Regions from separate parts of the Erwinia sp. HDF1-3R genome, predicted to be linked through region 2. Evidence: predicted binding sites of a transcription regulator. Region 2 holds the regulator's gene; each other region holds the start of a gene.
The links. The regulator CRP, encoded in region 2, controls carbon source genes, mostly activating them, when cyclic AMP is high. The targets are predictions, from matches to a motif close to ATGTGANNNNNNTCACAT.
Positions count from the first base shown of each region.

Region 1: a site for CRP is predicted at 2,010-2,027, ahead of ompW (outer membrane protein OmpW). Genes of this name have one in related genera too.
Region 3: a site for CRP is predicted at 1,807-1,824, ahead of AAGR22_RS15600 (YfcZ/YiiS family protein). Genes of this name have one in related genera too.
Region 4: a site for CRP is predicted at 2,000-2,017, ahead of serA (phosphoglycerate dehydrogenase). Genes of this name have one in related genera too.

Region 1 is NZ_CP155071.1:2,603,110-2,606,322, forward strand. It holds gene trpA (tryptophan synthase subunit alpha) at 1-720, shown strand, start outside; gene AAGR22_RS11860 (BON domain-containing protein) at 882-1,196, shown strand; gene ompW (outer membrane protein OmpW) at 1,253-1,885, opposite strand; gene AAGR22_RS11870 (YkgJ family cysteine cluster protein) at 2,140-2,559, shown strand; gene AAGR22_RS11875 (YciC family protein) at 2,582-3,213, shown strand, end outside.
Region 2 is NZ_CP155071.1:4,417,459-4,420,671, forward strand. It holds gene AAGR22_RS20145 (phosphoribulokinase) at 1-51, shown strand, start outside; gene AAGR22_RS20150 (OsmC family protein) at 131-535, opposite strand; gene crp (cAMP-activated global transcriptional regulator CRP) at 844-1,476, shown strand; gene AAGR22_RS20160 (YccS/YhfK family putative transporter) at 1,535-3,213, shown strand, end outside.
Region 3 is NZ_CP155071.1:3,440,048-3,443,260, reverse strand. It holds gene mlaA (phospholipid-binding lipoprotein MlaA) at 1-108, shown strand, start outside; gene fadL (long-chain fatty acid transporter FadL) at 298-1,581, opposite strand; gene AAGR22_RS15600 (YfcZ/YiiS family protein) at 1,952-2,248, shown strand; gene fadI (acetyl-CoA C-acyltransferase FadI) at 2,413-3,213, shown strand, end outside.
Region 4 is NZ_CP155071.1:4,029,877-4,033,089, reverse strand. It holds gene AAGR22_RS18255 (oxidative stress defense protein) at 1-99, shown strand, start outside; gene AAGR22_RS18250 (LysR family transcriptional regulator ArgP) at 182-1,078, opposite strand; gene rpiA (ribose-5-phosphate isomerase RpiA) at 1,271-1,927, shown strand; gene serA (phosphoglycerate dehydrogenase) at 2,232-3,213, shown strand, end outside.

The DNA.
Region 1 (3,213 bases), 1.8 Mb from region 2:
ACGCCCGAGCTGTCGCTACGCATAATCGACGCGCTGGTTGAAGGCGGTGCCGATGCGCTGGAGCTGGGTATTCCCTTCTCCGATCCGCTGGCTGACGGTCCGACTATTCAGAACGCCACGCTGCGCGCGTTCGCGGCCGGCGTCACGCCTGGCGTCTGCTTCGAGATGCTGGCAACCATTCGCCAGAAATACCCCACTCTTCCCATTGGGTTGCTGATGTATGCTAACCTGGTGTTTTCAAACGGTATTGATAATTTCTTTGCCCGCTGCCAGCAGGTCGGCGTGGATTCGGTGCTGGTGGCGGATGTCCCCGTTGAGGAATCGGCCCCCTTCCGTCAGTCCGCCATGCGGCACAACGTAGCGCCGATATTTATCTGCCCGCCAAATGCCAGCGACGATTTGCTGCGGGAGATCGCCTCGTGGGGCCGGGGCTATACCTATTTGCTGTCGCGTCCGGGCGTCACCGGTGCCGAGACGCGCGCCGCGCTGCCGCTGGGCCACCTGGTGGATAAGCTTCGTGAGTATCATGCCGCGCCGCCGCTACAGGGCTTTGGCATCTCTGAACCCTCTCAGGTGAAAGAGGCGCTGGCGGCAGGCGCAGCCGGTGCCATTTCGGGTTCCGCTATTGTAAAAATTATTGAAAAAAATCACGCCAATCCCCCGGTGATGCTGGCCGAGCTGACGTCGTTTGTCAGTAGCCTGAAAGCCGCAACGCGCTAATATTGCGATTAACGCCCTGCCTGACCCGGTAAGGCGTTATTTCAACACTATTTTAAGCGCCCATATTTGATAATTTCCATTTCGTGGCTAACACTAGATAGGCTACAGAGCGTTTCTGTAAATACGGCTTATGCCAATCAAAGATGACAGGGAGATCGATAATGAAGTTGTTTAAAATGCTGACGGGTATGGTTGTTGCAGCAGTAGTGGCTATTACAGTCAGCGCATGCGCGCCAACCCCGACTAAAGAAGGCACCGGTGGTTATCTTGATGACACGGTAGTAACGACCAAAGTTAAAACCGAACTGCTGAAGGATGACTCACTGAAGTCTACGGAAATTAACGTTGAAACCTTTAAAGGTCGCGTTCAGCTGAGCGGCTTTGTCTCCACCCCGCAGATGGCTAACCGTGCGGTGCAAATCACCCGTACCGTGAAAGGCGTAACTGCGGTAACCAACAATATGCAGATTAAATAAATCGGCTTTGCACGATTACAGAGGCGCACTGAGTGCGCCTTTTTTTTCGCCTGAAATCAGAAGCGATAACCTGCGCCGAAGAAGAAGACGAATGGATTGATATGGGTGTCAATGCTCTGACGGTCGCTGCCCGCATCAAACCGGACTTTGGTATCAATATCCATATACCAGAGCGAGGCGTTCAGCATCCAGTTCGGCGTCAGCTGGTAATCCAGCCCCACCTGTCCGGCGATGCCCCAGGTGTTTTTCACGCTCAGATTACTCAGTCCTGCATCGCGACCGGTCTGGTTGAAATCAGTGTCGTAGAACATGGTGTAGTTAATACCGATGCCGGCGTAAGGCTGCCATTTGCTGGTATTACCCATAAAATACCACTGCGCCATCAGGGTTGGCGGCAGCTGGTGTACGGTAGCCAGCGTGCCGGTGGCTGCCAGACCCACCTTGTGGCGGAATGGCGTGGCCCCCAGCAGCTCGATACCGATATTGTCGGTGGCCATATAGGTAAACGTCAGGCCAAGCTGGGTGTTGTTGCTGACGTCAAACTCGCCCAACCCCAGCACGTTGTCCGATCCGCCCGTGGGGCGCACGGTCGCAGAGCCTGCCCGTATAAAGAAATCGCCTGCCTGATGTGCGGACGCCACCGCGGGCAGCAGCGTTACCAGAGCCAGGGCCAGTGCTTTCAGTTTCATCATCACTCCTTTGCAATTTCAAAAGCGCGCAATACACGCCGTCATTTTTATTGGCGACATATTTACATTGATTAACGGGAAAGATCATCCTAATCAATTCTTTTAAACTCCTTAAAAAACAACGATTTGATTTAGATCAATTTACACCCCTCACAAGTGCAATAAATAGCCCTTGCGGGAACATATCCGGCGGCTTATGTTGCTTATCTCCTTCCATGTGATTTTGGTTCGACGCCTGAGGGCGGGGTAATCGAATGAGCGATAACATTAACCCCTGCATTAACTGTGGCGCCTGCTGCGCCCATTTTCGCGTCTCTTTTTACTGGGCAGAAGCCGACGACGGCGGCGGCACCGTCCCTGCTGACCTGACCGAGCCGTTGAATCTGTTCCTGCGCAATATGCGCGGCACCAACGCGGCGACCCCTCGCTGCGTGGCGCTGGAGGGCGAACCTGGCGGCTGTGTCTCCTGCGGAATTTATCAGCAGCGACCCACCCCCTGCCGCGAGTTTGCCCGTTCCGGCGAGGATGGCGTGGCGAATGAGGCCTGTGACCGGGCAAGGGCACGCTATGGATTGCCGCCGCTGTTTTATCCGGTAACACCTTCTTTAAATGAAAGTTATGTAAGTCAGGGTGCCAGGTTCGCCCCAGACCATGTACAATCCCCGGATCGTTAATGCAGGCTTGAAAGGAGAGTACATGTCAATCACGGCTGGCTCGTTATACCGTGACACGGGGAATTTTTTACGTCATCAGCTGGTTACCATCGTGCTGATGTCGCTGCTAACCTCATTTATCACCGTTCTGATCGGCCACGCGCTGACGCCCGGGGCCGACCAACTCTCCATGCTGACCGACGGCAGCCGTGGCTCGGGCATGAGCCTGCTGGAAATGGTTCAGAATATGTCGCCCGATCAGCAGCGTATTCTGCTTCGCGCTTCAGCAGCCGGTACTTTTGCTTCGCTGGTGGGAAATACCCTGCTGCTCGGCGGCATGCTCAGCCTGATCCCGATGGTGTCAGCCGGTCAGCGCGTCAGCGCACTACGTGCTATCGGTACCTCGGCACCCTCGCTGCCGCGCCTGCTGCTGCTGGTGTTTATTATGACCCTGGTGGTGCAGCTCGGCTTTATGGTGCTGGTCGTGCCGGGTGTATTGCTGGCCGTGGTTCTTGCGCTGGCTCCCATCGTACTGAGCACGGAGAAAGTGGGTATTTTTGCCTCGATGCGACTCAGCGTGCGCCTGGTATGGGGACATCTTAAGCTGGTTGCACCGGCGGTGGCACTCTGGCTGCTGGCCAAAATCGTTGTGCTGCTGCTGGCATCCTCGCTGAC
Region 2 (3,213 bases):
ATAATGGGGCCGCTGGTCAGGCGTCTGATTGAGGGGAAAAAGATAGTCTGAGACACCGTGCGTTAAGCACAGAGAAAAAAACAGTCTGGGCCACTGCGCATTAGCCCCACAGGCTGGGGCTAATGGAATGTTAAATTTCGATCGCTTCAAAGCTGTGGGTGATTTCAACGCCTTTGCCCAGCATCAGGGCAACGGAGCAATACTTTTCTGCCGACAGGTCGACGGCGCGGGAAACGGCTTTCTCCTCCAGGCCCTTACCGCTGACAATAAAGTGCAGGTTGATATGGGTGAACAGACGGGGTGCTTCTTCCCGGCGTTCGGAAGTCAGTTTGACCTCGCAGTCAGCCACGTCATGGCGCCCCTTTTGCAGGATTGACACCACGTCGATGGCGCTACACCCGCCGGCCGCCATCAGCACCATTTCCATTGGGCTGGGTGCCTTATCGCCCGCATTGCCGTCCATTAAAATCTGGTGTCCAGATGAGGATTCTCCCAAAAAGGTGAGCCCTTCTACCCATTTAACACGTGCTTGCATAACAAATCCCTCTAAGTCATTCAGTTAACGCCAGATTACGCTTCGGCAACAAAAACGGCAATGCGACAATTTTCACACTATGCTGAAGCGAGACAACACAAGACACTCGTTCCAAGCTGTGCTACAAACAAAGCTGTAATAATTTCGTTCGTACTCTACAAGCATGACGAAACGGCACAACATAACGACCCAGGCCTGCGACAGGGTTCGGGATAATTTCCCTGAGGGGAAACGCGTCACTATTTCAACGCCTGACAGGGAACTCTGCCCCTGTGTTTAGGCATGATGACAACAGAGGATAATCGCGAATGGTTCTCGGCAAACCGCAAACAGACCCGACTCTTGAATGGTTCCTGTCACATTGCCATATTCATAAGTATCCATCCAAAAGCACGCTAATTCACCAGGGTGAGAAAGCGGAAACGCTTTACTACATCGTGAAAGGTTCAGTAGCGGTGCTCATTAAGGATGAGGAAGGCAAAGAGATGATCCTCTCTTACCTCAACCAGGGCGACTTTATCGGTGAACTTGGCCTGTTTGAAGAGGGTCAGGAGCGTAGCGCATGGGTCAGGGCGAAAACCGCCTGTGAAGTGGCTGAAATATCCTATAAGAAATTCCGTCAGCTTATTCAGGTTAACCCTGATATTCTGATGCGACTCTCTTCGCAGATGGCTCGTCGCCTGCAGGTGACGTCTGAGAAAGTGGGGAATTTAGCTTTCCTCGATGTGACGGGTCGCATCGCGCAGACGCTACTGAATCTGGCTAAGCAGCCGGATGCAATGACTCACCCGGATGGGATGCAGATCAAAATCACCCGCCAGGAAATTGGTCAGATTGTGGGCTGCTCGCGCGAAACCGTGGGCCGCATACTCAAAATGCTGGAAGATCAGAATCTGATCTCCGCACACGGTAAAACTATCGTAGTTTATGGCACGCGCTAACCGGCTCTGATCCCCCCGGCGCAACCTCCCGTTGCGCCTTTTTTATTGGTATGGAGCGATGTGGCGCAGACTGATTTATCATCCTGAGGTTAACTATGCCCTGCGTCAGACGCTGGTGCTCTGTTTACCAGTAGCGATTGGATGGCTGTTGGGCGATCTGCAAAAGGGACTGCTGTTCTCCCTGGTACCCGCATGCTGCAATAACGCCGGTCTGGATACGCCGCATAAGCGCTTTTTCAAACGCCTTATCGTGGGCGGAAGCCTGTTTGCCTTTAGTAGCTTTCTGATCCAGTACCTGGGTGAGCACAGCGTTCCCCTGCCTGCGATTCTGTTTGCTATGGCAATGCTGCTGGGCGTCACGGGTGAAATCAGCCCACTGCATGCCAGGCTGCTGCCCGGATCGCTTATCGCCGCCATCTTCACCCTGAGTCTGGCCGGTCGCATGCCGATATGGGAGCCGCCCCTGCTCTACGTGCTGGGGACGATCTGGTACGGGGTGTTCAACTGGTTCTGGTTCTGGCTGTGGAAAGAGCAGCCGATGCGCGAAACCCTCAGCCTGCTATACCGCGAGCTGGCCGACTATTGTGAAGCCAAATATACCCTGCTCACCCGTCTGACCGATCCTGAAAAAGCCCTGCCGCCGCTGCTGGCCCGCCAGCAAAAAGCCGTCGATCTGATCGGCATCTGCTATCAGCAGATGCATATGCTGGCCGCCAACCGCGACAGCCATCATAAACGTCTCATCCGCGCGTTTCAGGTCGCACTGGATTTGCAGGAGCATATCTCCGTCAGCCTGCATCAGCCTGAAGAGGTGCAGAAGCTGGTCGAAAAAAGCCATGCTGAAGCGGTCATTCGCTGGAACGCGCAAACCATCGCCGCTCGACTGCGGGAGCTGGCCGATGATATTCTCTACCACCGGCTGCCGGAGCGCTTTGTGATGGACAAGCCGCTCGGCGCACTTGAAAAAATCGCCCGTCGAAGCCGGGATAATCCGGTGGGACAGTTCTGCTACTACCACTTCAGCCGTATTGCGCGCGTCCTGCGCACGCAGCGCCCTTTATATCAGCGCGACCTGATGGCCGATCGCCAGCGCCGCCTGCCGCTGCTGGCCGCCTGCAAAAGCTATCTGTCGCTGAAGTCTGCCGCCCTGCGCACCGCCGCCCGCTTTGCCGTGATGCTCACCTTCGCCAGTACCCTGGCGATGTTTTTCGACCTGCCCAAGCCCTACTGGATCCTGATGACGGTGATGTTTGTCAGCCAGAATGGCTACAGCGCCACCCGCGTACGCATCCAGCACCGTGCACTCGGTACGCTGGCCGGGTTGATTATCGCCGCCGTCGCCCTGCGCCTCCACGCGCCTGAGGCGATGGTGCTGTCGATAATGCTGGTTATCACGCTGGTCAGCTACCTGGTTATCCGCAAGTTCTATGGCTGGGCGATGATTGGTTTTACCGTCACCGCCGTGTACTCGCTACAGTTGCTCTCGCTGAACGGCGCTGACTTCCTGCTGCCGCGGCTGATGGATACGCTGATGGGATGCATGATTGCCTTTGGCGGCATGATTTGGCTGTGGCCCCAGTGGCAAAGCGGGCTGCTGCGGCAAAATGCCCACGACGCGCTGGGCACCTACCAGGATGCGCTGCAAATGCTGCTTGGCAGCGAGCAGAATCCGGTCAGGCTGGCTTACCAGCGTATGCGCGCCAACCAGGCGCATAATGCGGTGTTCAACTCGCTTAA
Region 3 (3,213 bases), 980 kb from region 2:
TATTTCCAGCGCCACGATTTCCTGGCCAGCGACGGTAAGCTGATCCCGCAGGAAAATCCGAACGCCTCGGCGATTCAGGGCGATCTCAACGATATCGACGCTAACTAAACCCTCCCGCACAGCGGCAGTGGAACGGCAGGGGAAACTCCCCGACCGTTCCTTGTCGCGCCCGTATTGACGGATTGCCTGAACCGCGCATCGGTGAAGGTCCCACTTTAAATTGACGCACGTTGAGCACAGGGAGCAGGGGAGAAGCGCGTTCTCCCCCCGACTGACTTCGTCTGTTGAAAGGTTAAATCAGAACTTGTAGTTAAAGTTTGCGCCGTACAGCCAGGCTTTGCCGGTAGAGTTGAAGGTGTAAGGCCCTTCTTCAACCGTGACGTGCTGGCCATGCATATAGGAGACGCCAACGTCGACAGAGGCATCCTGCGTGAAGGCGTAGGAGGCACCCGCGCTCAGCCACAGGCGATCCTGATCGGGAATGGAGATTGAACGCTTATCGGCAGGAACCGGGCTGTCATCAAAGGCAATACCGGTGCGGAACGTCCAGTTCTCGTCGTAGAAGTAGGAGGTGCCCAGCGCGATACGGTAAGCATCTTTGAAACCTTCATCTTTATAGAACAGCGTTTGGCCGCCGTTGCCGGTCGCTTTCAACTGCTGGAACTGGCTCCAGCTGGTATAAGCCAGACTGTAGTGGACGGCCCATTGTGGGGCGACTTTATGATAGCCGGAGACTTCCCACATTTCCGGCAAATCCAGGCTCAGCGAGCCGGGAATGGTATTGCCGTTGGTGCCGTAAGGCAGGCCGAGATTCAGCGCCTGGTTAATGGGATTGAGATAGCCCGGCACGCTGCTCTTGTAGTCGCCATCAAAATCGACTTTCACTTCAGAACGATAGGTAAAGCCAAAGCGGTTATCCTTATCCACTTCATAAAGAATGCCTGCGTTCCAGCCATAGCCCCACTCATCCCCTTTTAAGCGGGCGATCTGCGTATCCGCAGGGAGTCCAAGCGCTGAACCGGTTTCACCCGCATAGCGCTCAATTTTGGCACGGGCATAAACGGCATCGAAGCCCACGCCGAAGCTGAAATGTTCATTCAGACGATAAGCCGTGCTTAAATTAAGATTAACGGTCTGTAAATCGGTTTTACCGGCGTAAGGGCCTGCCGTGTAATCGCTATTATATTCCGTTGCCAGACCATAATTGGAGGTGGCGGAGGCGCCGAGCCACCAGCTATCGTTGAGCGGCTGAACATAATGAATATTCGGCACCCACTGGGTGGGGGCAATATTATTGGCATTCAGGCTGCGGCCCGTGGGGCTATTACCGTCAACCGAGACATCAGGGTCAATAAATACCGCACCGACGGAAAACATGGGCCGATCCATCAGCGCCATTGTGGCGGGGTTACGGCTGGCAGAGGCGGCGGTATCCCCCATTGCGCCTTCACCAGAATAGGCGCGTCCCAGACCAATAGCGGAAAACTCGTTAAGCTGAAAGCCGGCTGCTGAAACATTTGACGAGATAATTGCGACTGCCACCGCAAGAGAAGACTTATTAAACAGGGATTTATGGTTCATGACCACAACCTCATTATCGGGATTTTTTATTAAGCTCTGTTACATAACGTAACAGGGGATCGCGAATTGTAGGGGCTGATATACGGCTCACAAATCAGACCAGTTCCACAGTATAGGTCCGACCTGTGTCTAAGTAGCAATATTGTTTTATAAATATTGCAGAAATGATCATAAAAAAGAGATCTCTATTACAAATACCGCCGGATAACGTTTCAGGCCGCGTCAGTTTGCGGTAGATCAAATTTAACTGTGATTTTCATCACTAAACGCCGTTAATTCAGGCTGGCGTCAGACAAGCCTGAAAGAGAGGCGTAAACTCGGCGCAGACAATTAATAACGCGCTGCCCTGAGGCAGATAACTGGAGATCCTATGACGCATTCCATTAATAAATGCAGCGCCAATGAAACCGCGGCCTGCTGTTGTGTTGACGTTGGCACTATCATGGATAACACCGACTGCACGGCAAGCTGGAGTCAGCTGTATAACGATCAACAGCAGGCCGCTGCTATGCTGGCCCAGCTGACGGAAAAAGCCCGCAGCATTGAATCCGAACCCTGTGTTATCACCAGCCGCTATAGCGAAGCGCCAGAGGGCGTGCGCCTGGACGCAGACTTTACCTTTAGCTGCCAGGCTGAAACCATGATCTTCCAGCTCGGCCTGCGTTAAGTTCTTCGTGCCGGTGAGCGGCTGTCGCCTGCTCACCGGGGCACAAAGCGTGTGTTTCCTCTCATTTTTATCCCTCCCTCCGTGCACCTTGTAAAATCCTTGTTAACATTAGAGGTCTGACCTCTTTGGCAATGATGCCCGCGACCCTTTAACAGGTGATAAGAATGAGCAAAGCGCTACCTTTGCTAACGCGCAGCGGCGATCGCATCGCCATTACTCACGGATTACGCACTCCCTTTGCCCGGCAGGCCACCGCGCTTCACGGCATTCCCGCCGTGGCGCTGGGCCAGATGCTGATTAGCGAACTGCTCGCTCGCAGCGACTTTCCTCCCGAGGTAATTGAGCTGCTGGTTTTTGGTCAGGTGGTGCAGATGCCGGAGGCACCCAACATTGCGCGGGAAATCGTCCTCGGCACCGGGATGAGCGTCCATACCGACGCCTGGAGCGTCAGCCGCGCCTGTGCGACCAGCTTTCAGGCGGTAGCCAGCGTCGCGGAAAGCCTGATGGTTGGGCATATTCAGGCGGGTATTGCGGGCGGAGCCGATTCCTCTTCGGTCCTGCCCATCGGCGTGAGCAAAAAGCTGGGCAGGGTGCTGGTAGACCTCAGCAAGGCCAGGCACTTTTCGCAAAAAATGAAGCTAATCAGCCAGCTCCGGCCGCGCGATTTGCTGCCCGTTCCACCCGCCGTAGCGGAATACTCTACCGGACTGCGGATGGGCGATACCGCCGAACAGATGGCAAAAAGCCATGCGATTACCCGCGAGCAGCAGGATGCGCTGGCGCATCGCTCACATCAGCGAGCGGCGCAGGCATGGCAGGAGGGCAGGCTGAGCGATGAGGTGATGACCGCCTGTGTACCGCCCTGGCACGCTCCGTTTGCGCAGGACAATAATGTGCGGTTGAATTCAAGCCTTGCAGATTATGCAAAGCTGCGGCCTGCTTTCGATCGCCGCCACGGCACGGTG
Region 4 (3,213 bases), 390 kb from region 2:
GCGGCACCCATGACTTCGGCGGAGCAGACCTACGAACAGCAGACGATTCACTTTGACGATCAGGTTGACGTGGTATTTGAGCTGCAGCGGACCCCCTGAACCCAGGGGAGAGCTCTACTCCACCGGTCGTTTCAGCCGCGCCGACGCGTCCCCTGTGGGGTCGCATTGGCGCGGCTTTTCGTTATTCGCTCTGACGCAATACCCGATGACCATGGGATATCAGCGCGTCCGTTACCTTGCGCATCAGGCGGCTTTCCGGGGCGAAACGGTGCCAGTAGAGCATCCGACGCTGAAACAGTCCGGGCGTCAGGTCAATCAGCTCCCCCTCGGCCAGCTCACGCTCTATTTGCAGATGAGGGATCATGCAGCAGGTGGTTCCCTGACGGGCAAGCTGAACAAAGGCCTCTGAAGAGTTCACGATGTGGCAGGGGACGCTACCGGGTGACAGATCAAAGTTTTGCTGTAAAAAAGCCTGATGCATATCGTCCAGATGATCAAACGCCACGGCTGGGGCTTTCAGCAGGGCCGATCGCGTCACGCCGTTAGGGAAATAACGGGCAGCGAAGTCTTTAGAACCCACGAACAGATAATCGAGCGCGCCAAGCTGGTCAATCAGGCAGCTGGGCAGGGGCTGCGGCTGAATACTGACCGCGCCAACCACCTCACCACGACGCAGCCTTTCCTGAGTGCGGCTCTCATCTTCCACCTGTAGATTCAGGCGAACCGGAGAGTCGGTTAATACCGTTTTTAACGCAGGTAAAAGCCAGGTTGCAAGACTGTCGGCGTTGACCGCCAGCGACAGCAGAAGCGGGGTGGTACCGCCGTTTTCATCACCCAGCCACTCCTCTTCCAGCAGCTCAACCTGATGAAGCAGCGCCAGCAGCTTCTGTCCCTGTTCTGTGGGTCGCGGCGGCACGGTACGTACCAGCAGCGGCTGACCAAACATGTTTTCCAGCTGCTTGATACGCTGGGAAACGGCGGACTGGGTAATACAAAGTTTCTGTGCTGCACGCTCAAAACCGCGCTCGCGAATGACTGCATCCAGCGCCTGAAGCGTACGATAATCCGGGCGTTTCATTGTTCGTTTGATCTCTTTCAGGTGAGGAATCAGCACTATGCCACATTTTTTCTCGCTTTCCCTGCGCAATAACGTGCTTAACCCTCCGCTTGTTTGTGGGCTGTCTTCCAGACTGACAACAAATGCGCTGTTTTCTGCAAGGGTTGTTTTATACTACGCGCACACAGTATCAGTACGGATTCTAAACATATTATGACGCAGGATGAACTGAAAAAGGCGGTCGGCTGGGCCGCACTGAAATACGTACAGCCGGGAACGATTGTTGGCGTAGGTACGGGGTCTACCGCCGCTCATTTTATCGATGCGCTGGGGTCTGTCAGGCACCAGATTGAAGGAGCCGTATCCAGCTCCGATGCCTCTACCGCGTTATTAAAGGCGCTGGGAATACCGGTTTTCGATCTGAACGAGGTTGACTCCCTGTCGGTTTATGTCGACGGCGCTGATGAAATTAATGCCTCCCTTCAGATGATCAAAGGCGGCGGTGCTGCGCTTACGCGTGAAAAAATTATTGCCGCCGTGGCCGAAAAATTCATCTGCATCGCTGACAGTTCCAAACAGGTGGACGTATTGGGTCATTTTCCACTGCCGGTTGAGGTCATCCCGATGGCGCGTAGCTATGTGGCGCGTGAACTGGTCAAGCTGGGTGGGCTGCCGGAATACCGTCAGCATGTCCTGACTGATAACGGTAACGATATTCTCGACGTGCATAATCTTCAGATTATGGATGCCGTCGCGCTGGAAAAGGCGATAAATGCACTGCCTGGCGTGGTCACTGTCGGGCTGTTTGCGGCGCGCGGTGCCGATATTGCCTTAATCGGTACGCCAGAGGGCGTTAAAGTCCTTCAGTGAGGATCTGACCTGCGCCTCAGGGCGCGGGATAATTTTAGTTAAAAAACATCTTTTCTTTCAGGCCTGAAAATATAGTGACTTATGTCACATAAACCCCGCAGATCGGCCGATCGCACTGGCGAGAGGATTTACACCGTGATTATCTGCCAGTTTGCCCCCTGATGCGTCGCTGCCATGCTGTCTGCCGGGCAATCGTTTGTATTGCCGCAGGCGTAGATTTTGATACTTTGACAGAAGGCTGCCTTATATCTGAAAAATATTGCGAGGTCAGCTCCTTCTGAAGTCTGATAAATAGGGTCGGGAAATGTCAAAAGTATCACTGGAGAAAGATAAGATTAAGTTCCTGCTGGTGGAAGGCGTACACCAGAGCGCGATCGATAATCTGCGCGCGTCAGGCTATACCAACATCGAATTTCATAAAGGCGCGCTGGACAGTGAGTCGCTGAAAGCCTCCGTTCGTGATGCGCACTTTATCGGTATCCGCTCACGCACGCATCTTAGCGAAGAGATCTTCGCAGCGGCTGAAAAGCTGGTAGCGGTGGGCTGTTTCTGCATCGGAACCAATCAGGTTGACCTTAATGCAGCCGCGAAGCGCGGGATCCCGGTTTTTAACGCGCCTTTCTCCAATACCCGATCCGTTGCTGAACTGGTAATCGGTGAACTGCTGTTGATGCTTCGTGGCGTACCGATGGCCAATGCCAAAGCCCACCGGGGCGTATGGAATAAGCTGGCGGCGGGGTCCTATGAGGCGCGCGGCAAGAAGCTGGGTATCATTGGCTACGGTCATATTGGCATGCAGCTGGGTGTGCTGGCGGAAAGCCTGGGGATGCACGTCTATTTCTACGACATTGAGAACAAGCTGCCGTTGGGTAATGCCACGCAGGTGCGCTACCTGTCCGAGCTGCTGAATATGAGCGACGTGGTCAGCCTGCACGTACCGGAAACGGCGTCGACGCAGAATATGATGGGGCCAGAGGAGCTGGCGATGATGAAGCCGGGCTCGCTGCTGATCAATGCCTCTCGCGGGACGGTGGTAGATATTCCTGCGCTGTGTAAGGTGCTGGCCGACAAACATCTGGCCGGTGCGGCGATTGACGTTTTCCCGGAAGAACCTGCGACCAACAGCGATCCATTCAATTCACCGCTTTGCGAATTTGATAATGTGATCCTGACGCCGCATATTGGTGGTTCAACGCAGGAAGCGCAGGAAAATATCGGCGTCGAAGTCGCGGGCAAGCTGGCGAAATACTCTGACAACGGCTCAACGCTCTCAGCGGTTAACTTCC